DNA from 2 places in the Paenibacillus sp. FSL R7-0297 genome. Region 2 is predicted to be linked to the other one. Evidence: a T-box and tRNA genes for the amino acid it is inferred to sense, from the RefSeq annotation. Region 2 holds a T-box; the other holds one or more tRNA genes.
What was found. A T-box is a leader RNA that pairs with one kind of tRNA and senses whether it is charged. The one in region 2 lies ahead of MKZ24_RS11370 (arginine--tRNA ligase), so its partner is inferred to be a tRNA-Arg.
Positions count from the first base shown of each region.

Region 1: it encodes a tRNA-Arg, which carries the amino acid that the T-box ahead of MKZ24_RS11370 (arginine--tRNA ligase) is inferred to sense. The anticodon was not compared.

Region 1 is NZ_JBBPAQ010000001.1:912,366-923,654, reverse strand. Features, by position in the region: gene MKZ24_RS03835 (ROK family glucokinase) at 1-525, shown strand, start outside; gene rapZ (RNase adapter RapZ) at 572-1,471, shown strand; gene MKZ24_RS03825 (gluconeogenesis factor YvcK family protein) at 1,529-2,470, shown strand; gene whiA (DNA-binding protein WhiA) at 2,490-3,419, shown strand; gene MKZ24_RS03815 (HPr family phosphocarrier protein) at 3,517-3,786, shown strand; gene MKZ24_RS03810 (GNAT family N-acetyltransferase) at 3,859-4,395, shown strand; gene MKZ24_RS03805 (SIMPL domain-containing protein) at 4,491-5,249, shown strand; gene MKZ24_RS03800 (PdaC/SigV domain-containing protein) at 5,503-6,609, shown strand; gene MKZ24_RS03795 (GDSL-type esterase/lipase family protein) at 6,765-7,403, shown strand; gene clpP (ATP-dependent Clp endopeptidase proteolytic subunit ClpP) at 7,490-8,086, opposite strand; tRNA gene MKZ24_RS03785 (tRNA-Arg) at 8,280-8,354, opposite strand; gene MKZ24_RS03780 (sugar-binding transcriptional regulator) at 8,684-9,736, shown strand; gene gap (type I glyceraldehyde-3-phosphate dehydrogenase) at 9,853-10,863, shown strand; gene MKZ24_RS03770 (phosphoglycerate kinase) at 10,981-11,289, shown strand, end outside.
Region 2 is NZ_JBBPAQ010000001.1:2,567,483-2,578,771, forward strand. Features, by position in the region: gene MKZ24_RS11370 (arginine--tRNA ligase) at 358-2,472, opposite strand; T-box leader at 2,588-2,808, opposite strand; gene MKZ24_RS11375 (hypothetical protein) at 3,003-3,830, shown strand; gene MKZ24_RS11380 (hypothetical protein) at 4,239-4,544, opposite strand; gene MKZ24_RS11385 (hypothetical protein) at 4,765-4,899, shown strand; gene MKZ24_RS11390 (DEAD/DEAH box helicase) at 5,216-8,566, opposite strand; gene MKZ24_RS11395 (TetR/AcrR family transcriptional regulator) at 8,753-9,433, opposite strand; gene MKZ24_RS11400 (ABC transporter permease) at 9,500-10,537, opposite strand; gene MKZ24_RS11405 (ABC transporter ATP-binding protein) at 10,534-11,265, opposite strand.

The sequences.
Region 1 (11,289 bases), 1.7 Mb from region 2:
GTAGGCGGCGGAATTATTATCAATGGCAAGGTGTATCAGGGCTTTGCCGGTCTGGCCGGAGAGCTTGGCCATATCACAGTAGTTCCCGATCTGGAAGCTATCCAGTGCGGCTGCGGGAACATGGGTTGTTTGGAAACCGTTTCCTCTGCGACTGGCATTATCCGCATGGCGAATGATGCAGTGGCCCGCGGGGACCGCACCACTCTGTCCACGGTGGAGAAGATTGCGGCCAAGGAAGTCTTTGACGCTGCCAAGGCAGGCGATGAAGTCGCTCTGCGTATTGTGAACCGTGCAGCATTCTACCTGGGCAAATCGATGGCTGCGGTGGCTGCGGTACTGAATCCGGAAGTGTTTATCGTAGGCGGCGGCGTATCCAAAGCCGGCGATATCCTGTTTGATGAAGTCCGCCGTGTATTCGCCAAGCTAACACCTGCACCTCTGCAGACTGGTGTTACCATCGTGCCTGCGGAGCTTGGCAATGATGCCGGTATTATTGGTGCGGCAGGTCTTTTGCTGCGTTCTTAAGGAGCAGGAATTATTCATATACTAACCTTAGGGAGGGGACGCTCTAATGACCGAATTCGAGCAAATATCGCCCGGTCGTGCCACCCTGATCATCATTACCGGCATGTCGGGAGCAGGCAAGACGATTGCAGTGCAGAGCCTGGAGGATCTCGGCTTCTTCTGCGTCGATAATCTTCCGCCAGTGCTGATCCCGAAGTTCGCCGAATTGATTGAGCAGTCCAAAGGCAAAATCGCCAAAGTGGCGCTCGTGATCGACCTCAGGGGACGGGAATTCTTCACCGCTCTGTCGGAGTCTCTGGCCTATATCAAGGACGAGTCGACCATAGGCTTTGAGATTCTTTTCCTGGATGCAACAGATTCAGTGCTTGTGCAACGCTACAAAGAGAGCCGGCGTCACCACCCGCTTGCTCCCAAGGGCATGCCGCTTGACGGTATCCGGATGGAGCGCCAAATGCTGGAGGAGCTCAAGAATTCAGCTACCCTGTGTCTGGATACCAGCAGCATGAAGCCGGCACAGCTCAAAGAAAAAATTGTGTCACGGTTCTCCCATCTCGGGAAAAGCACCCTCTCCGTTAACATTACTTCGTTTGGGTTCAAGTATGGTATTCCGATTGATGCTGACCTGGTGTTCGATGTCCGCTTCCTGCCTAATCCGCATTATGTGGATCAGCTGCGGCCCAAGACAGGCCAAGACAACGATGTGTATGACTATGTGATGAAATGGCCTGAAACGCAGACGTTCCTGACCAAGCTGCTTGACATGCTTCAATTTCTTATTCCGCAATACCGCAAGGAAGGCAAATCCCAGATTATTATCGGCATCGGCTGTACAGGCGGCAAACACCGTTCCGTAGCCATTGCAGAGTATCTGGGCAAAATGCTGGGGGTAAGCGAGACGGAATCGGTAGCAATCAGCCATCGGGATTCCGAACGTGATCGGCATTGACGAGAGAAGGGATGAGTAGTGACTGAAGAACAAGGGCAGCGTCCGAAGATCGTCGTCATGGGCGGCGGTACCGGGCTGTCTGTTATGCTTCGGGGATTGAAGGAGAAGCCGCTGGATATTACGGCTATCGTAACCGTGGCAGATGACGGGGGGAGCTCCGGGATTCTGCGCAGTGAGCTGCAAATGCCGCCTCCGGGGGATATCCGTAACGTACTGACGGCTATGGCCGATGTAGAGCCTCTGATGGCTCAGATCATGCGCTACCGTTTCAGTACCGGAGAGGGCCTCGCCGGACACAGCCTGGGCAATCTGATTCTGGCAGCGCTGACAGACATCTCCGGTGATTTCGTTACGGCAGTCAGAGAGCTTAGCCGCCTTTTCGCCGTCCGCGGCCGGGTGCTGCCCGCTGCAGGCGAAGCGGTGGTCCTGCACGCCGAGATGTCGGATGGTACCCTGATTACCGGCGAATCCAAAATACCGGAGGCCGGCGGTATAATCAAACGTGTGTTCCTGGAGCCTGCCGATGTGGAGCCTCTGCCGGAGGCGCTGGAGGCGATCCGGAATGCGGATGCCATTCTGCTCGGTCCGGGCAGTCTGTATACAAGCATTCTGCCGAATCTGCTGGTGCCGAAGCTGGCTGAAGCTGTCGTGGCCTCGGATGCGATCAAAATATTTGTATGCAATGTAATGACCCAGCCCGGTGAAACGGATAATTATACGGTCAGTGATCATCTTCAGGCGGTATACGACCATATCGGACTGCATCTGTTCGATTATGTAATTGTGAACGACGGAGAGATCCCGGAGCAGGTACAGATCAAATATGCCGAGAAAGGCGCGCGTCCGGTGCAGCTTGACCGCGATGTCGTTGACGGCAACGGATATAAGGTGATTGCCGACAAACTGGTATTATTTAAAACCTATTTGCGGCATGATACAGATAAGCTTAGCCACCATATTTTCCAGCTGGTTCAGGATTGGATTGACAGAAAGAGTTAACATGAAAGAGGTGAGCCCCTTGTCTTTTGCGGCCCTTACCAAAAAAGAGCTGACGATGGTCGAGAGCCAGCCCTGCTGTGAGAAAGCGGAAATGTCAGCGCTGATCCGGATGAATGGTTCGGTGCAGCTTTCGAGCAAAAAGGTTGTTCTCGACATTTCGACGGAGAACGCCGCGATTGCAAGGCGGGTATATTCTTTACTTAAGAAATATTACCAGGTCCATATCGAGCTGCTCGTGCGTAAAAAAATGCGTTTGAAGAAGAATAACGTCTATATCGTAAGAATCCCAAACCGGGTTCAGGAGATCCTGAAGGATCTGCGGATTGTCTCGGAAGGCTTCATCTTCACCGATGGGATCGATGATGAAATCGTCGGCAAGAACTGCTGCAAGCGTGCTTACCTGCGCGGGGCCTTCATGGCTGGCGGCTCGGTGAATAATCCGGAGGGTTCCTCGTATCACCTGGAAATCGCTTCGATGTATGAGGAGCACTGCAAGGCGCTCGTGGAGCTGGCTGGTGAATTTCACCTGAATGCCCGCTGCATAGAACGCAAGAAAGGCTTCATCCTATACATCAAGGAAGGCGAGAAGATTATTGAATTCTTAAGTTTGATCGGAGCCCATCAGGCACTGTTCAAATTCGAGGACGTACGGATCATGCGCGATATGCGTAACTCCGTTAACCGGATCGTCAACTGCGAAACGGCCAATCTTAACAAAACGATCAGCGCCGCGGTACGCCAGATTGAGAATATCAAGCTGCTGCAGCGTGAGGTGGGACTGGAAAGCTTGCCGGATAAGCTGCGTGAGGTTGCGGAAATCAGACTTGCACACCCGGATATCAACCTGAAGGAAGTTGGCGATATGCTGGGCGGCACCGTCAGTAAATCAGGCGTAAACCACCGTTTGCGCAAAATTGATGAGCTGGCTGACAAGGTGCGGGGCAGTTGATTATTTTTTTTCTAGTGCGGTAGAGGTTATAATGATATAATATTATAAAATTAATGTGAAATTTTTGGGCAGATCTCAAATAGGGGGTAAGCGTTTCATGACAAAGCACCCGGTAGTTGTTCGGTTGAAGACGGGGCTCCATGCTCGGCCGGCAGCATTGTTTGTGCAAGAAGCTAATAAGTTTTCGTCGGAGATTTTCGTGGAAAAAGACGATAAAAAAGTTAACGCCAAAAGTATCATGGGCATTATGAGCCTTGCGATCAGTTCCGGTACGGAGATTTATATCAGCGCAGATGGCGCAGATGCGGAACAAGCTGTAACCGCTTTGACAAGTCTTGTAAGTAAGGAAGAACTCGAGAATCAATAAATGGTACACGTCTTACCGAAAGCCCTTAGGGGCTTTTTTTCATATTATTTATGTATAAGGGGAGATACACAGATGCAGATCCAAGGCAGTGAGGTAACATTAGTGGAGCCTACAGAAGCTCTCAGAGAGCCCTATCTGGCATTTTATGAAGAGTGGAAGGCCAGCGGAGAATCATTCGTTCCCTGGGTAGTCGAGATCGATCCTGCTGACTTTGCCGGGATGCTTCAGTCTCTGCGTGAGCATGCCGGCGGTGTGAATATCAAAGACGGATGGGTGAGCAGTTCAACCTTCTGGCTGGTGACAACGGATCAGCGGGTGGTGGCTGCCGTGAACATCAGACACCGGCTGACGGAAGCGTTACTCCGTACAGGCGGGCATATCGGCTATGGCGTGGTCCCTTCGGAGCGCAGACAGGGGTATGCCAGTGAACTTCTGAAGCAGGCCCTCGTGAAAGCTGCTGAACTGGGTATAGAGAAGGCACTCGTGGTCTGCGACGCCGTCAATACAGCATCGGAACGGACGATCCGCAAGAATGGCGGAGTAGAGGATAGCGAATATATTGAGGAGGACGGAAATGTCATCCGGCGTTTCTGGATAGAGACGGAATAAATTATTAAATAACGTACATAGGATATGCAACTTTTGCCATGCTGGTCCGTCTAGAGGGTACCAACAACTTAAAGAAACGAAAGGGGATGGCAAGCATGATGAAATTTGGCAAATCAATCGGAGCAGTGCTGCTGGCAGGAAGCTTGATTATAGGAGGAATGGGGCTGAGCGGGGTGCTAAAAGGTCCTGAAAAGGCTTACGCTGCCGATGAGGTGCAGAAGAATATTGTGAACGTAGTCGGTAAAGGCGAACTTGCGATCAAACCGGATATCGTCTATCTCTCCATCGGGGTAACTACCACGGCTGATACTGCACAAGAGGCGCAGAAGGGTACCGCGGCAAAGATTGCGAAGCTGACTGCATTATTCAAAACAACCTGGGGAATTGCGGACAAGGATATTCAGAGCACGCAGTTCTATGTACAGCCTAATTACATCTATAGCGAAAAGGAAGGCCAGCAGGTTAAAGGCTATAATGCCCAGCATACGCTGAAGATTTCCTACCGTGATCTGACTAAGGTCGGACAATTGCTGGATGCAGCATCGACGGCAGGCGCGAACAATATCGGCAATGCAAGCTTTGCGATCGAAGATCCATCAGCCTTTGAAGCACAGGTTATCGAAAAAGCAATGCAGAATGCAGATGTAAAAGCGGCAGCGATTGCTAAAGCGGCGAAACGCGGACTCGGGCAGGTGGTAACGGTCATTCAGAACGACGACGGGAATAACCCGGTTGTCTTCGTTGAACAGGCCGCCATGTCCAAAGCAGCGAATGATTCAGCTGCCGGAAGCTCCGTTGAACCCGGAGAAGTTAAAGTAACCACTCAGCTGAGCGTAACCTATGAATTGAAATAAAGTGACCGCGAAGAGGCGCTTGCTCTGCTGTTTATGGCAGGGCGGCGCCTTTTTTAGGAGAAATTTTCGTTGAAATCTCTCAAATTGTTTAAATAAATGTAATAAGGTTGATAGAAAGACTCTTCAATCCTTAAGAAACTGTAAAGCGCATTGTAACATCCGCCGACCTTCTTATCCCTATAATAGGAAGAGTGAAGCTGAGGGAACACATCACGTCATAATACATCGCACCAGCGGAAGGGGAAGAACAACAATGAAAATGAATGATACTTCGAAGAAATACGCCCGTAAATGGGGCGCAGGAATGATTGCAGCGGGAATGCTGCTCGGTGGAGCCGCAATACCGGCAGGTATAACTCAGGCAGCTCCAGCAGCTGCTCAGGTGAAGGCTGCATCCTCCCCGGTAGTACTGAAGGTAAACGGCAAGATTGCAGCGCAGAAGGGGCTTTTCCAGGACGGAAAGGTATGGATTCCGGTAACGTTTATGCGCGATGCGCTGGGGATGCCGCTATCTTATGATAAAGCAGAGAAGACGTATACCATCGGTACAGGTACTACACAAACTAAACTGACGGTTACTGAATACTATACTACGATTAAAGTGAACAATTATTTTATCGGCGAATATGAAGTGAAGAATATGGATAACCGCTTCTATGTTTCGTTTGACCTGCTCAGTGATTACTTAGGCTACAAGGGTGACTGGAGTGCCGCTACGGGACGGCTCAATGTGATGAAGAGAACGCAAAATGCGGTAACTATAAAGACTGAGAGCTATGTTAAGGACCATAAAGATGCACCAATCAAGCTGGATTATCCACAGGTCAGCGGTCTTGCAAGTAGCGAGGCTGAGAAGGCAATCAATGATACAATCAAACAGACGATTCAGAAATACGCGGCTTACGCCGAAGATCAAATCTCCCTTAAATCCGAGGACGACCGTCCGTATGAATTCGAAGGCGGTTATGTGGTCACTTATAATCAGGACGGCGTGCTCAGTCTGATCACGAATCAATACGGATATACCGGCGGTGCACATGGATCGACTATCCGCAATGCCTTTACCTTCTCACTTAAAGACGGTAAACGCCTGCTGCTGGGGGATTTGTTCAAGGCTAATCCTAACTACAAGAAACAGCTGAATGCCAAGGTATCTACTGAAATCAAAGCAAACGGAGGTTATCTGGGAGGATTCACAGGCCTGAATACAGAGAAATACTTCTATCTGAAAGAGGGCAAAGCCGTGCTCTTCTTCCAGCAATATGAGTATACTGCATACGCTACAGGCTTCCCGGAGGTAATCTTCAGCTTCAAAGAGCTGCTGCCGGACGGAAGCAGTCCGTTCGCTGCACTGAAATAATATAGTAGTTTCATATATCCTGCCCATGCGTTTCCTCCGGAGACATGAGGGCAGGATTTTTTTGCGGGCCTATTAAGGCCGCCCTGCCGTTACCACATCCCCCGGGCAGTCATAAGCTAAAGAAAGCAAGCAGCTTATAGCGGGGAGGGAAGGCTATGGTCTATCAGTATACGGCCATTGGAGATTCATTAACGACCGGGTTCGGGGCGCTGCCCGGGAACGGATTTGTCCCCGTCTACCGCCGGATGGCGGAAGGGCGGCTGCAGACTCCGGTTGCTTCAGCGAATCTTGGAGTGAACGGTCTGACAACAGCAGGGCTGGAGCAGCGTCTCAAGACAGATGGCGGCTTTCGTTCTGCGGTTAAGGATGCGGAGATCATCACCGTCTCTATTGGCGGCAATGATCTGATTAAGGCCGCCAAAGCCGCAGCGGGGAGGCCAGGTGAGCTGAATGGATATCTGCAAAAAGCGCTCCGGGAATGCAAACGGAATTTCAGTGATATTATGAATACTCTGGCACAGCTGAAGGCGGGTACGCGAAGTCCTTACATTATCCGGATTGTAGGTCTCTATAATCCGTATCCTCAGGTGGATGCGGCTACAGATTGGGTGCGGCAGTTCAACCGCTATGCTGCCGGCTACAGCAGTTATGTTGTGGGGTTTGCTTCCATTTATCATGAATTTGCCGGCAATGAGCGGGGGCTGCTGTTCCTGGATCATATCCATCCGAACGGCAGGGGCTACCGGGTGATTGCCGGCAAGCTGGATGCCCTGGGATATGGAACCTTGAGGTGAAACATCAGTATATATGCCAAATAAAGAGGCTGCCGCAGACCTGTAGGTCCGTGGCAGCCTCTTTATGTGTTGATGAAGTATAGAAATTAAACGCCAGTCGGCAAGGTCTTCTCAATGACTTTATCGACAATGCCATATTCAGCTGCATCGGCAGCACTCATGAAGTAGTCGCGGTCGGTATCCTTCTCGATCTTCTCGATCGGCTGGCCCGTACGTTCGGACAGGATACGGTTCAGCTTCTCGCGCAGCTTGATGATGCGGCGGGCGCGGATTTCGATATCCGAAGCCTGACCCTGGGCACCGCCGAGCGGCTGGTGAATCATAATTTCGCTGTTCGGCAAGGCGAAGCGTTTGCCCTTGGCGCCGGCGTTCAGCAGGAAGGCACCCATGGAAGCGGCCATCCCTACACAGATGGTGGATACATCCGGTTTAATGTACTGCATTGTATCAAATATAGCCATACCCGCTGTAATGGAACCGCCAGGGCTGTTTACATACAGGTGAATATCCTTATCCGGATCCTCGGCAGCCAGGAAGAGCATTTGTGCGATGATGGAATTGGCTACCACGTCATTAACCTCCGTTCCAAGGAAAATGATGCGGTCCTTCAGCAGGCGGGAATAGATGTCATAAGCGCGCTCACCGCGGTTGCTCTGTTCTACTACCATAGGAATATAACTCACGTGGAAAACCTCCTTGAAATTGGTGCTTCGAATGTGTTCATTTTTTACTGTTACCGTATTAACCACATGATAAACAAATTCAAACAAAAAGTCAAAGAAAGTCAAACTTAGATTCAAAAAAAAGAGCCATCAAGCGGCTCTTTGGTTAAATATAATATAAGCATTGCTAAATTATGTACAAAAGTGAAAATAATGGCGCGCCCGCCAAGAATCGAACTTGGATCTCAGGCTTCGGAGGCCTACGTCATATCCATTGGACCACGGGCGCAACAGAAATTATTATAATACACTTATTGCATAAAAGCAACGTGTAAAACCCGTTGTGCAAAAAAAAATTTTCCGGCTCCCAGGCAGATGATAGCTTCCCACTTGACAGTCAGGTGATGGAGGTTTTCAGTCATGTGCTTAAGGGCGTGGTTACCTCTCACAGACCGGCAGATGTATAAGATGAAACGGGTCTGAGAATTATAGTCTCGGAACACTTGCACTCGGCGTCAGTTTTGGGTAGAATATGGGTGGGACTTAAAAAGTTAACCCGGGACATTTTGAGACCACGAACAAGGGAAAAGAGAAAGACGAAGTTGCAGGAGTGAAAGCATGCGTAATTTATTGGAAATCCAAAAGCAGCTTCTGCCTGATCTCATGGAAACCCTTAAGAGACGGTATACGATTCTACATCAGATCATGCTGTCCGATATTATTGGGCGCCGAACGCTTGCCGCCTCGCTTGATATGACCGAGCGGGTGCTGCGCGCCGAGACGGATCTTCTGAAATCGCAAGGGCTCATTGAGATCGAGAGCGTCGGCATGCGCATTAGCGAAGCCGGTCGCAGACTGCTTGACCTGCTGGAGCCGATCGCCAAGAGCCTCTTCGGCCTGGATGATCTGGAAGAGAAAATTCGTACTACGTACGGTCTCAGTAAAGTAGTTGTTGTACCTGGCGACTGCGAGACCTCGCTGTTCACCAAACGTGAACTGGGGCGTGCAGGTTCGAAGGCACTGCTCAGTGTACTGCGCAGTGACGATACGATTGCCGTCACAGGCGGATCGACCCTGGCCGAAATGGCCGATCAGTTGACCCCGCCGCTATCCCTTTCCTATAAGAACGCCTGGGTAGTTCCGGCGCGCGGAGGACTGGGAGAGAGCATGGAGATCCAAGCCAACACCATTGCTTCGACCATGGCCAAACGGATTGGTGCCAATTACCGTCTGCTGCATGTGCCTGATCTGCTCAGCGGCGATGCCTATCAGTCGCTCGCACTGGACTCCAATATTGGAGAGATTGTGCAGATTATCCGCAGATCGCGTATTATTGTGCATGGAATTGGCGATGCCATTGAAATGACTCACCGCCGCAAGCTGGACCCCGGTACAATCTCAGAGATTCAGGACGAGGGTGCGGTAGCCGAATCGTTCGGATATTATTTCAATGAGAATGGCGAGGTGGTTCATACCATGCTGACCATGGGGCTGCGCCTGGAAGACATTATCCGTACAGAAGTCGTCATCGGTATTGCCGGCGGCAAACGCAAGGCTAAGGCCATTCATGCGATGCTGCGGTTCGGCCAAGAGGATATTCTCGTAACAGACGAGGCGGCTGCTATCGAAATCGGCAAAGAAATCGACAAACAATTGCAAGAGGTCCTATAGATTCCATTTTATGGGACGCGCGCAAAGGTATTATGCATTATACTTAACCTTGTTGTCTTGACGAGCCTCACGGCTTGTCTTGAATAAATAAAACGAAATCTAGGAGGAACTATTCAATGAGTGTAAAAGTTGGTATTAACGGTTTTGGACGTATTGGACGCCTTGCATTCCGCCGTATTCAAAATGTAGAAGGTATCGAAGTGGTAGCAATCAATGACTTGACTGACGCTAAGATGCTTGCTCATTTGCTTAAATATGATACAACTCAAGGTAAATTCCAAGGCGATGTTGAAGTTCACGACGGCTTCTTCAAAGTTAACGGTAAAGATGTTAAGGTTCTGGCGAACCGCAACCCTGAAGAACTTCCTTGGGGAGAGCTTGGCGTTGATATCGTTCTGGAATGCACAGGTTTCTTCACAACTAAAGAAGCAGCTGAAAAGCACCTTAAAGGCGGAGCTAAGAAAGTAGTTATTTCCGCTCCAGCTACAGGCGACATGAAGACTGTTGTTTACAACGTTAACGATGACATCCTTGACGGTAGCGAAACAGTAATCTCCGGCGCATCTTGCACAACGAACTGTCTGGCTCCTATGGCCAAAGTTCTGAACGACAAATTCGGTATCATCGAAGGCTTGATGACTACTATCCACGCTTACACAGGTGACCAGAATACACTTGATGCTCCACACGCTAAAGGCGACTTCAGACGTGCCCGCGCTGCTGCTGAGAACATCATCCCTAACACTACCGGTGCTGCAAAAGCAATCGGCCTGGTAATTCCAGAACTTAAAGGCAAACTTGACGGTGCAGCACAACGTGTGCCTGTAGCTACGGGTTCCCTGACTGAGCTGGTTACTGTTCTGGATAAGAGCGTAACTGTTGAAGAAATCAACGCAGCCATGAAAGAAGCTTCCGATCCGGAAACTTACGGCTACACTGAAGATGAAATCGTATCTTCCGACATCAAGGGTATGACTTTCGGTTCCCTGTTCGATGCTACACAAACTAAAGTTCTGACTGTTGGCGACAAACAACTGGTTAAGACCGTTGCTTGGTATGACAATGAAATGTCCTACACTGCACAGCTCGTTCGTACTCTAGAAAAATTCGCTAAACTTGCTCAATAATACCGATTTTATATAGGCAGTACAATAGAGCGGAAACAATGAAAGTCTGTTTCCGCTCTTTCTAAATGAAATGGATTCGTGAATGAACCAATTTTGGGTGTGGAGGAAATGTTAATCATGAACAAAAAAAGTGTCCGTGATGTAGAAGTAAAAGGCAAACGCGTATTCGTGCGTGTGGATTTCAACGTGCCAGTGGAAGACGGTAAGATCACTGATGATACCCGTATCCGCGAAACCCTTCCAACAATTAAATACCTGATTGAGAACGGTGCAAAGGTCATTCTGGCCAGCCATATGGGCCGTCCTAAAGGTGAATTCGTCGATTCCATGCGGTTGACTTCCGCAGCTGTACGTCTGTCCGAATTGCTCGGCAAACCGGTAGCCAAAGCTGATGAAGCGATTGGCGAAGCGGTAAAAGCACAAATC
Region 2 (11,289 bases):
CGTTAACTAACCCGTTTCCCCTCATTTTGAGCTCCAAAGTACAATATAAGGGCCCCTGAGTCCGTATCGGTCAAAAAAACAGGATTTTTCACCAAATAGCGTCATCTGAGTCCGCATAGCTTAGCAGAATATTTCGTCTGTACAATGCAGACAATTATCCTGGAAATCCCTGCTGTCTGAGCATTCAAGTCACTCTTTGTAGAGCGATCCGCTAGACTATTGTTACTCAAACCCAAACCCCCGCTCGCCTACAGCGATCCCCAAGTAACCAACATCATTTTCACCCAATGAGTACAGTTATCTACTATAAGCCCTACTTGAACTATGCGGGACTCTGTACAGCTTCTTCGCCCCAGCTTACATCCGCTCCGGCTTAGGCAGCCCGAGTACATCCAGCGCCTCTCCTAAAGTATCGGTGAAGCTCTGGGTCAGCCAGAGACGGAAGGCGATGCTGGAGGCCTCTCCTTTGAGGATCGGGCAGGCGGAGTAGAAGTTGCTGAACAGCGACGCCAGACTGTACGCGTAGTTACAGATCGTATTCGGCGTAAGCTCCCGGCTTGCCGTATATAGGGTGTCTTGCCAGAGGCTGAGCTGTCTCAGCAGGGCGAGCTCGGCTGCTTCAAGGTGCGGCGGAAAGAGCGGAAGCCCACCATGTGCGCTGCTCCCGCCAAGCCCGCTGCTCGAGGCATACGCGCTGCTCTCGTCAAGCCCGCTGCTCGAGCCATGTGCGCTGCTCCCGCCAAGCCCGCTGCTCGAGGCATACGCGCTGCTCCCGTCAAGCCCGCTGCTCGAGCCATGCGCGCTGCTCCCGCTATCCCCGATATTCCCGTGCCCCCCATACTCCCGGCTCCCGTCAAGCTCGTTACCTTCGCTATTCCCGGTACCGCTCTCCGCCAGGGCGCTGCCTTTACTGAGCACACGGCTTGCCCGGGCAAAGGCATACATCAGATAAACGCCAGTGTTGCCGGAAATCTCCATGGCTTGTTTGAAGTCAAACACAATCTCAGTACCCAGATTGAAGCGCAGCAGATAGTAGCGGATGGCAGCGGTGGCGATGAGCCGGCTGGACAGGCCGTTTTTGTCGGAACGGGTAGCCTCGATGGAATCCTCCATAAGCCGGACTAGCTCAGTGACCTTGATGCCGATGCCCTGGCGTCCGGACATGGCATAGGAGCTTTTACCGGAGGATGTATCCAGACCGAGCCCGGCAGCGGAAGCCGGACTTAGCGAAACCACACCATAACTTACATGATGCAGCCGCTCCGCCTGCTCGTGGTATCCCAGTGCCTGAAACGCCTGCTTCACCATCGCCTGCGGATATTCTTGTCTGTAATCGATCACGTTAACGACCTTATCTGCATGTCCAAAAGGCAGCACCTCACCGCTCAAGCCAGTCGTCCACAGCCCACTGCTAAATTCGAGGTAGGCGAAGTCCTTATCTAAGAGGCCGAATTTCCACAGATGATAAGCGATATCCTTGGCCGTATAGGTCAAAATCCCGTTCGAGCGCACCAGCACCTTATCCTTCTGATGCTCCTCTTCTGTCTCCGGTGTCTCCAGTGCATCCTGTGCGCCAGTGCCAGCGGATTGCTTCAGAATCCAGCAGCCGGCCAGCTTGCCTTCACTCTCCTGAACGAACACATCTGTCTGCGACAAAAGACCGAAGGCGGAAGACCAAAAGCCTCCTTTCAGAATACTGCTCTCCCAGACCAGCAGGTCATAGTTAATCCCGAAGTTGCGCATTTCCTCCACATGCTCTTTCACAATTTGACCGGCGACAAGGTTGCCGATCCATGCGGTGTTGCCGTCACCTTGTTCCAGCGCGTGAAGTATTTCAGTCCGCTTATGTACAGACTCCGGATGCTCCGCGTACTCCTTGTTGATCTCAGCGTAAATATCCCAGCAGTAATCTCCGAAACGGACATGCTCTCCGGCCAGCGGGACATTCAAGAGGCCGACTACAGTATCTGCAAGCTGATTGCCCAGATCATCCACGTAGTTATGTACCTCGACCGTGTAGCCGGTTTTTCTCAGAATTCTAACCAGCGCATCCCCGATACAGGAGTTTCTCAGGTGCCCGATATGCATGGATTTGTTCGGGTTCACCGAAGTATGCTCCACAATAACCTTCTCGCCAGCTGCCAGTGGCAGCTTGAACTCAGTCGTGGCCCATACCTGCCAATCGATGTACATATTAATGAACCCCGGTGCGGCAACCTCGATTCTCTGCAGCAGGCCGTTTACAGAACCAGACTGTTTAAGCTCAGCGATAATTAGTTCAGCGATAGCAATCGGGGCTTTGCGCAGAGTACGGGCCAACTGCATGGCAATATTGCTGGAATAATCACCATGCTCCGCATTGGCCGGCTGCTCCAGAGCCGCCTTTACCGGAGTGCTGCCGGGAACTCCCAGGTCTTCAGATACTTTGTGAATACATTGTTCCAGACTATTCTTGATAAGCTGGCTTAGCATTAACATGAGTAAATACCTCCTATAGTTGTGAAAAGTGTAAGCGGCGGCTAAAGCCCGTAGGTTAGTGCAGAATTCTAATGAACAAAGAATAGACGACAAAAAAAGCCTTCGTCTCAAAAGAGACGAGGCTTATGCGCTCGCGGTACCACTCTCGTTGCCGAACCTGCAGTTCAGCCACCTTACAGGTTAACGGTCCTTGGCCGGGGCTTCCTACTCTTAGTTCAGAAGTCCATCTCACGGGTGCGCTTCATAATCCTGATCTGTACCGGCTTACACTCTCCCGGCTCGCTGGGGACTAGGGTTCAGGGCCATTACTCTCCCGGTCATTGATTCAATATGATTTTTATCAGTATAGCGAATTTCTGGAAGAAAGCAATAGCGGAATGTCAAGCTGAACCTTGTTTCCGTAAAATGCTACCCATAACATCCGGTATTTGCAATAGATATCCGGCTTTGTCCACACCTCCAGTGATGGCTCGAATATAGTAAGTTGTTGTCACAATTAAAATATTCGGAGAGGAGAACTCAAGATGAGCTTTTTATCTACAGGACCGATTGAAAATAATGCGGTAGGCGGGCTTAGACCTACCCAGCAGGTCACGGTCAAAATCGATAACCGAAGTGATACCATGTCTTCCTTGGTGACGGTAGAGGGTTACTATCTGGATGGAACCCGCACGCTATATGTCAGTGAAACGTTGAATGTACTGCCCAATCAGGTAGTGACAACCACGTATTATGCGGATTTGGATGCATTTGAGTTTATTTTTGTCACTTCGGGAACCATTGATGAACAGGTGCAAGTCTCAGTCTGGGGAAAAAATAGCTCAGGCGGCTTAGTAACGCCACACCGACTGGTTTCTGCTGAACTTCTGGGAACTACCACAGGCGAAGGAGGCGCGACTGGGGTTACGGGAGCGACGGGAGCGACAGGGACCAGTCCGGCTGGTCTTTCCGAGTATGCGTATATTTATAATTCGGCTGCCCAAACGGTTCCTTTGGAGGCCGATGTTACTTTTAGTAATAATGCTCCTATAATTGGGGCAATTACATACACGGCAGGAAGTTCTGTGATTCCTATAGGTACTGCTGGAGATTATGCAGTTTGGTTCAACGCAACGGGAGTTGAGCCCAATCAATTTTCACTTTTTCAAAATGGTACTTCTGTTGCAGGCGGCATATATGGTTCTTGCGCCGGAACTCAGGCCAATCCCGGAATGGTGATTGTTGTAGCGGCAGCGGGAGATTCCCTGACTCTGCGCAATCATTCCAGTTCAGCGGCAATTTCGCTGCAGACGCTGTCAGGCGGAACACAAGTCAATGCCAATGCCTCAATCCTGATTCAAAAAATAAACTAAGCTTGGCAGAGTAGAATTCAGATAAATTCGGATTCCAGTGAAGCTAAATAGCCCGTCACCGATGGATTTTCGGTGACGGGCTGCTTAAACTTGCCAGGCATTTTGATCCCTGCCTCACAAACAGGGTGCTGTCCCCAGTATAGTTAGGGCAGCTTTATTTATCATAAGTAATCACATAGATGCCGCCTGGCAATGGACTACAAAGCCAGCTCGGCAAGCAGACCTCTTCAGAATCTCTGACAGAGGAAATGCCTAGTCCGCAGTAGGCGCACCGGTCAGATTCTTGATGTCCGTAGAACCATAAATCAGCAGGGCAATTACAATTACCAGCAGCAGACCGCCAGCGAAACCCTCTCCGTCAAAACTGTCCATATCCCCGCGCCTCACTTTCACTTTCTAATTAGGTGGTCAGGAGTTTTCAGCTTTCTTTTTCAAAGCGGTCATAATCTCGTTCAGGGTGAGACTGCTGTTGTCATCAAGGAAGCTGACCAGCTTATCGACGTTGTCGTTGCTAAGATCACTTAAGGTTTTATATTTGCCTACCAGACTGACGAACATCGATGCGTCCGTGTACATCTGGATGGAGTCTACTTTCAGCTTGCCGGTCAAAAGAAGAGCAGCTACCGCGAACTCAAGCCCTTTTGGAGTTTGTGTTTTGGAGCTGGCCGGTGGTTTTTTGGCGGCAGGTCTTTTTCCTCTTCCAGGAGGGGGCATAGGACTCCCTTCTTCCGTTGGGCATTCTTCGGGAAAGCGGCAGCAAGTGCGGTCTCTCCTTAATAAAAAGATATGCGTCCCAACAGATATTGGTGAATGGAACCTGTCTTATGTACACACTGACTAGAGGACGCACGAATATTATTATATTGTGCGATTAATGATCAACCGTCGCTAGTAACTGAGTTTCACGCCGTAAATGCTAGATATGGAAGGAGGAATGAGACGGGATGCCGATTTTATCAACAGGACCTATCGAGGTCTGCTGCTGGTCTTCTCGGCAACGGTATCAGCCGGAATTGATGTAGCGACAACGGTTGACCGTTATGCCAGCGGCGGAATTACAATTGTCTAAACCCAGCACTGCAAGCCAATAGAAATAAATAAAACAGGGACCTCCCAAGCCTATAGGCTCAGGAGCATACCTGTTTTATTTTTGGCGTAGAGGATAGGATCTTCAGCATATTTTCACTGAAAACCACCAGTTTCACTGAATTCTGCTGTATCAAGTGCAATTAGAACGGAGGCTCTAAGAACGTAGACGCTTGGCATACCTTGCTCGCAGCTTGCCCGCAGTTTAAAACGCCTAACCCGTACCTGCCCGCGGCAAAACGTCCTACCCCGCAGTCAGCCTCCGCTCCATTCGCCCACAACTCACGCTTCGCCTCCGGTCATATCGCAAGTATCTCGCGGATATCCTGCTCGCTCAGGCTGGACAGGGCTTCCTGTCCCGGCTGTATCACTTCATCAATCAGATTCTTCTTCTTCTGCTGCAGCGCGTACATCTTGTCTTCTACGGTTCCCTGCGCAACCAGGCGGATGACCTGCACGACCTTCTTCTGTCCGATCCGGTGGGCACGGTCGGCAGCCTGCTGCTCGACAGCCGGATTCCACCACAGATCATAGAGAATGACCGTGTCGGCACCGGTCAGATTAAGACCGGTGCCGCCCGCCTTCAGCGAGATCAGAAAAAGATCGCGTTCCCCTTCATTGAAACGGGTGCATAGCTGGGTACGCTGGGAAGCCGGTGTTTGTCCGTCCAGATAGAAGTGCGGGATACCCAGCAGGGCCAATTCGCGCCCGATCATCCCCAGCATTTGCGTGAACTGTGAGAAGATCAGCATCCGTTTGCCGGAGCTGCGGCATTCATCGATAATCTCCAGCAGCTGCTCGAATTTGCCCGATCCACCAGTGTATCCTTCCACGAACAGGGAAGGGTGGCAGCACAGCTGGCGCAGCCGGGTGAGACCGGCGAGGACTTTGATCCGGCCGTTGCCGAAGCTGTCGCTGTCCAGATGCTTGAGCGCTTCCTTGCGCAGTCTGGCCAAATAAGCGACGTAGAGCCTTTTCTGCTCCGGCAGCAGCTCAGAGGCCTGCAGTGATTCGATTTTGTCCGGCAGTTCCTTCAGGACATCGCTTTTGAGGCGGCGCAGCAGGAAGGGGCGGGTACGCTTGGCCACAGTCTCCCGGGGAAGGTCATGGAAGGCCTTCTTGCCGGGGAACAGCCCGGGAAATACCACGCCGAAGATTGACCACAGGTCCTCCAGCGCGTTCTCCACCGGCGTTCCCGTAAGCGCGAAGCGGTACCGGGCTTGCAGGAGCTTAACGGCCTGGGCAGTCTGCGTCTCATGGTTCTTAATCATCTGCGCTTCATCCAGGATGAGGGTATGGAAAGACCGCTTTGCGTATTCCACGGCATCTCTGCGCAGCAGCGGATAAGAGGTAATGATGACATCATGGCCGGCTGAATTCCGCAGCGTCCGGTTGCGTTCGTCCGCACTGCCGTCGGCAATGGCTGCCTTGATATCCGGCGCGAAACGCTTCAGCTCATTATGCCAGTTGTAGAGCAGCGAAGCCGGGCTGACAATGAGCGCAGGGACTCCGCCCTGACGGATATCCGCAAGCTCGGAGAGCAGGAAGGTGATACTCTGCAGCGTTTTGCCGAGACCCATGTCATCGGCCAGAATGCCGCCGAAGCGGTAGTGGGCCAGCGTCTTCATCCATTGGAAGCCGTACTGCTGATAGTCGCGGAGTACAGGAGCCAGACTCTCCGGCACAGGGAAGTCCAGGTTCTCGGGACTTGCCAGATTGGCCAGCAGCCGCCGGAACGACCGGCCGATCTGGACGGAATCGCCTTTGCCGGTATCCGCATGCAGGCGAAGACCCCGGACCAGCGGCAGGGAGAACTCTGCGTGATTGAACTCTCCGTTCTGAACGCCAAGCTCATTCATCAGGGCGATAATTTCCAGGAATTCTGCAGTTTCCAGCGGCAGCAGCGCACCATCCGGCAGCCGGTAATATTTACGCTTTTCCTGCAGGGATTTCAGCACCAGCACAATATCCTTCTCCGGAATACCATCCATGCTGAACTTGAAGTCCAGCCAGTCGGTCTTCTCATTCCAGCTCAGGCTGACCTTGGGCATGGCATGCTCCGTAAGCACTCTTTCCTTGACGGCAGTAGTGGCATAGACCTGAAGCAGCGGCTCCAGCAGCGGAATGGTATGGTGGAGGAAATCGAATTCCCCGTCCTCATCCCGCATGATATATCCGCTCTCCGTCCGCGCGAACGACTCATGGGCCATCAGGTCGAGAATCCGCCGTTCGGCCTCCCCGTCCCGCATCAGAATCACCTCATTGCTCCGCTCATGCGCCTTCTCCTCCAGCGGATTGATGACAATCCCGCCATATTGGAATTCAAGTCCGGCGAGCAGCCGGTCTCTGACCCGGTCGAGATAGAGTCTGGCGTGAAGCTGGGCCTGAACGATTCTGTCCGCGATGGCATCGGCAATAAACACCTGGCCCAATTTTTTGAGTCCGGGAATGACGCCCTCCATGAATGGCTCCATCTGCTCCGGGGCAATGGCAATTCCATCCTGCCGCGAGGGGTTCAGCAGCTTTTTCAGCTCAGCGAGACGCCCGCATTCCTGCACCGGCAGCTTCAGTAGCTTGCCTTCTGACAATACCAGCCCGTAATCTTCCAGAATCGTAAGCTGCTGAAGCCCCTGGACATCCAGCCGGTACCCCTCTCCTTGCGCCTGATCGAACTGGAAGCTCAGCGGAAGAGCCTCGGCGGAGAGAGACAAGCGTTCGTGCAGGATCTGGCCGTGCTGCAGACGGGCTGCAGGGGCGGCCGTGAGTGCTGGCAGCAGGCCCTCCCAGAAGAAGGGGGGAATAGCCAGCAGCCGCTCATTTCCCGAGGTGCCGGTATGCGGAGTGTAAGTGCTGATGCTGCTGCGGTATATTTTTTCATTCAGCATGATTTCAATCAGCTTCATGAGCACCTCATTATCTTCCTTCGAGAAGCTGTGCAGGGCGGGATCATAACTGAAATGTCTGGAGAATTCAAAAGGTTCACCCCGGTGAACACGTTCCAGAAACCCCCGGATTTTGGGCACGATATAGAGGCGCTTAGGACCAACCTTCAGTTCTATGCCCAGCATTGTGCTGCCGAAGCTGTAAGAGAAAGGTTTGCAGATGAACTCTACCTGAAGCGGTGTCCGCAGATCCATATAAGTTCCGGCTCCACTCGGCCGCTGCCGCACTCCGGTGAACATCCCGAGCATGCTGCTCACCAACTGCCGGTCACCGCTGCGTCCGGTGTATCCGTCTCCGGCAGAGCCGGAATGGCGGGGCGTAAGTATACCGGTCTCTCCCGTGAACGCCTCCGGCACTTGCCCATCCGAATCGGGAGTCTGGTCCATGTCCCTATCTTTGCCGAGATAAAGGACACTAACCAGTGCAGCTGCAATATGTTTGCAAAAAGGTCCGCCACGGTAGTAAGCCGGGCAGGTACACTCCCCGTTAACATCACCGTCACTATCTATGGTTAGCACTACTTCATGGCTCTCCAGTCCATGAACCGCAGCGCGGTATTTCGAATATTCCCCGTCATCGTTGTGCTCAGAATAGATAAGATCAACCTTATGAGCGTGATAATAAGCTACCCCCTGATCAAAAGCGGCTCTGCCGCACAGCAGCTTGATTACCCGTTCCGGTACCTGGAAACCCAATGTAATCCTCACTTCCTTCTATTCCTGATGGCTAACTTGCTCTCAAGCTAAGACCTGTTTTGTCCCGTTGGACAATCGTTATAGTACCCATAATAACAGAACAGGCGTACGCCTTCAAAAGGGGAATGGGTAAAAAACAAAGCAAAAACCCGGCGGGGATTGTATATTGCCCCGCCGGGTTACATATGGCCTGCGCTTTTACCTTGCCCCGCCAATTCCGTGCATGATGAAGCTGACGGTCTGCTCAATCTCTTCCTCGTCATTCCAGTCATGGTCCGGCATCAGCAGCAGGCGGGCCAGCAGATAGCCGATGACCGAGGAAATGGTGAAGCGGATGATCGCAGGAGTGGGAGCATCCGTAAGCTGGCCCTGCTCCTTGAAATGATCCGTGATTACAGTGACACGCTCCAGCACCTGGCTCAGAATATTCTCGACCAGCTGTTCTCTGAGCGCGGGCTGGAAGGGGATCTCCTGGATAAGGATTCTGATAATTTTGAGATTCTTACGGGCGAAATCGAGCCGGTTCACCATGAATGCCTTAAGGAAGGCATCATAGCTCTCAAAGGGTACATCCAGCACACCGCTGAAATTACGCATCACAAACGGAGCGATCATCCGGCTCATGGTGGGGACTACGATGGCCAGCAGCAGATCTTTTTTGGTTTTGTAGTAGCGGAAGATCGTTCCCTCAGCCACGCCCGCCTTCTGGGCGATCTCACTGGTGGCGGCTGCTGAGAACCCCTTCTCCGAGAATGTATCAATGGCCGCCTGCAGAATGGACCTCTGCTTGGGGGTCATTTTTTCCTTTTCACTGAGGGCCAGCAGCTCTTGAATCCACTGCTCCTGCCCCTGCTGCTCTGCAGCCTTGTCTTTCTCCATAATGGACCCTCCAACTCTCTTGCTCTTACCTTCAAGTGTACCACAGCCCATACTGCGAATTCGAAGTTACATTCTGCGGTGCTTGCGCAAGGCCAGCACATTCAGCAGCATGAACAGCAGGGAGAAGCCGATCAGCACGAATACATCAAGAGCGATATCATTCCATCCCTTGCCGCGGATCATGATATCCATCAGTGCCTGGGCGCCGTAGTAGATGGGGGTTGCCAATCCTACGCGCTGCAGCCAGAGCGGAAGGGTATCCATCGGAAATAATCCGCTCAGGAAAATCTGCGGCACAATGACCAGGGGAATGAACTGGATCATCTGGAGCTCATTAGCGGCAAATGCCGAGAGCAGGGTGCCGAGTGTCAGTGCCGACATCGAGAGCAGCAAGGTTATCAGCAGAACGTAGCCGAAGCTTCCGGCCATCATAATGCCAAGCACCTGGATCGAGAACCAGGAGATCAGCAACGCCTGAAAGACGGTGAAGATACCGAAGCCGCAGACATATCCTAGCACGATTTCCCAGCGTTTCAGCGGAGTGGAGAGCAGGCGTTCCAGTGTTCCTGTGGTCCGCTCGCGCAGGAAGGAGACGCCCGCGATCAGGAAGACGAAAAAGAATACAAATACCCCGATCATAATCGGGCCGAAACGGTCGATCGTCTTCATATCCTCGGCGCCGTACAGATAGCTGATCTGCGGCTGATGCTGTACGCTGCCAGCCGCTGACGGCTGCAGGCTCTGCATAGCTTCCTGCATGGCCATCATCACGGCACGGTTAGCGGTCGGGTTGCTGCCTTCCAGCATGATCTCAGGAGTGGTTCCCTTCATTGTAATATAAGCATCAATGTCCCCGGACTGAAGGGCGGCGTTGCCGGATTCATCATTATCATAGCTGGTAACTTCAGCCTTCTGGGCTTCCAGCGCGGTACTGAACACTGCAGCACCGGAGGCTACGCCAATCTTCGGCTTATAAGCGTCGCTGTTAAAGACCAGGCTCATCAAGCTGAGCACCAGCAGGGGGGCGATGAACATCAGCGCCATGGTTCTTTTATCATGGATGAATTGCTGCAGAATTCTCAGGGTAATCGCACGGATTCTCATGAGCGCACACCTCCATAGTACAGGAAGGCTTCTTCAATGGTAGCGGAGCCGGTTGCCTGCAGCAGTCCGGCGGGCGTGTCTACAGCGAGCAGAACGCCATCCCGGATCATAGCCAGCCGGCCGCATTTCTCCGCTTCATCCATAACATGTGTGGTGAGTACAATCGTGGTGCCTTTACGGTTCAACGCCTTAAGTTCCTTCCAGATCGACTGGCGCAGCACTGGATCAATCCCGACTGTGGGTTCATCCAGCAGCAGCAGCGGCGGCTCATGCAGCAGCGCGATAGCCAGGGACAGCCGGCGTTTCATGCCTCCGGAGTATTGGTCTACTCTTTTGCGCAAATGCTCCTGCAGGTTCACCAGCTCCATTACATCTCTGATCCGCCGTGTCCGGTTGCCGCCCTTCAGACCGTAGAGGGAAGCGAAGAACTCCAGATTCTCCTTGGCGCTCAGTTCAGTGTATAGTGCATCGGACTGGGCCATATAGCCGATCTGCTGCAGCATGGCAAGCTTCGGCATCCGTACCCCAAGGACGTTAATCTCGCCGGAGGTAACTTCGTCTATGCCCGTGAGCAGCTTGACCAGCGTGGTTTTGCCGGAGCCGGACGGGCCCAGAATTCCGAAGGTTTCCGCCTGCTCCACCTGCAGCGTAATATCCTTCAATACCTTCTTGCTGCCGAAAGCCCGGTCAACATGGGTTACTGTAATCACTGGGGGGGCTTGCTTCATTGTGATCTCCTCAATTCTTAGCAT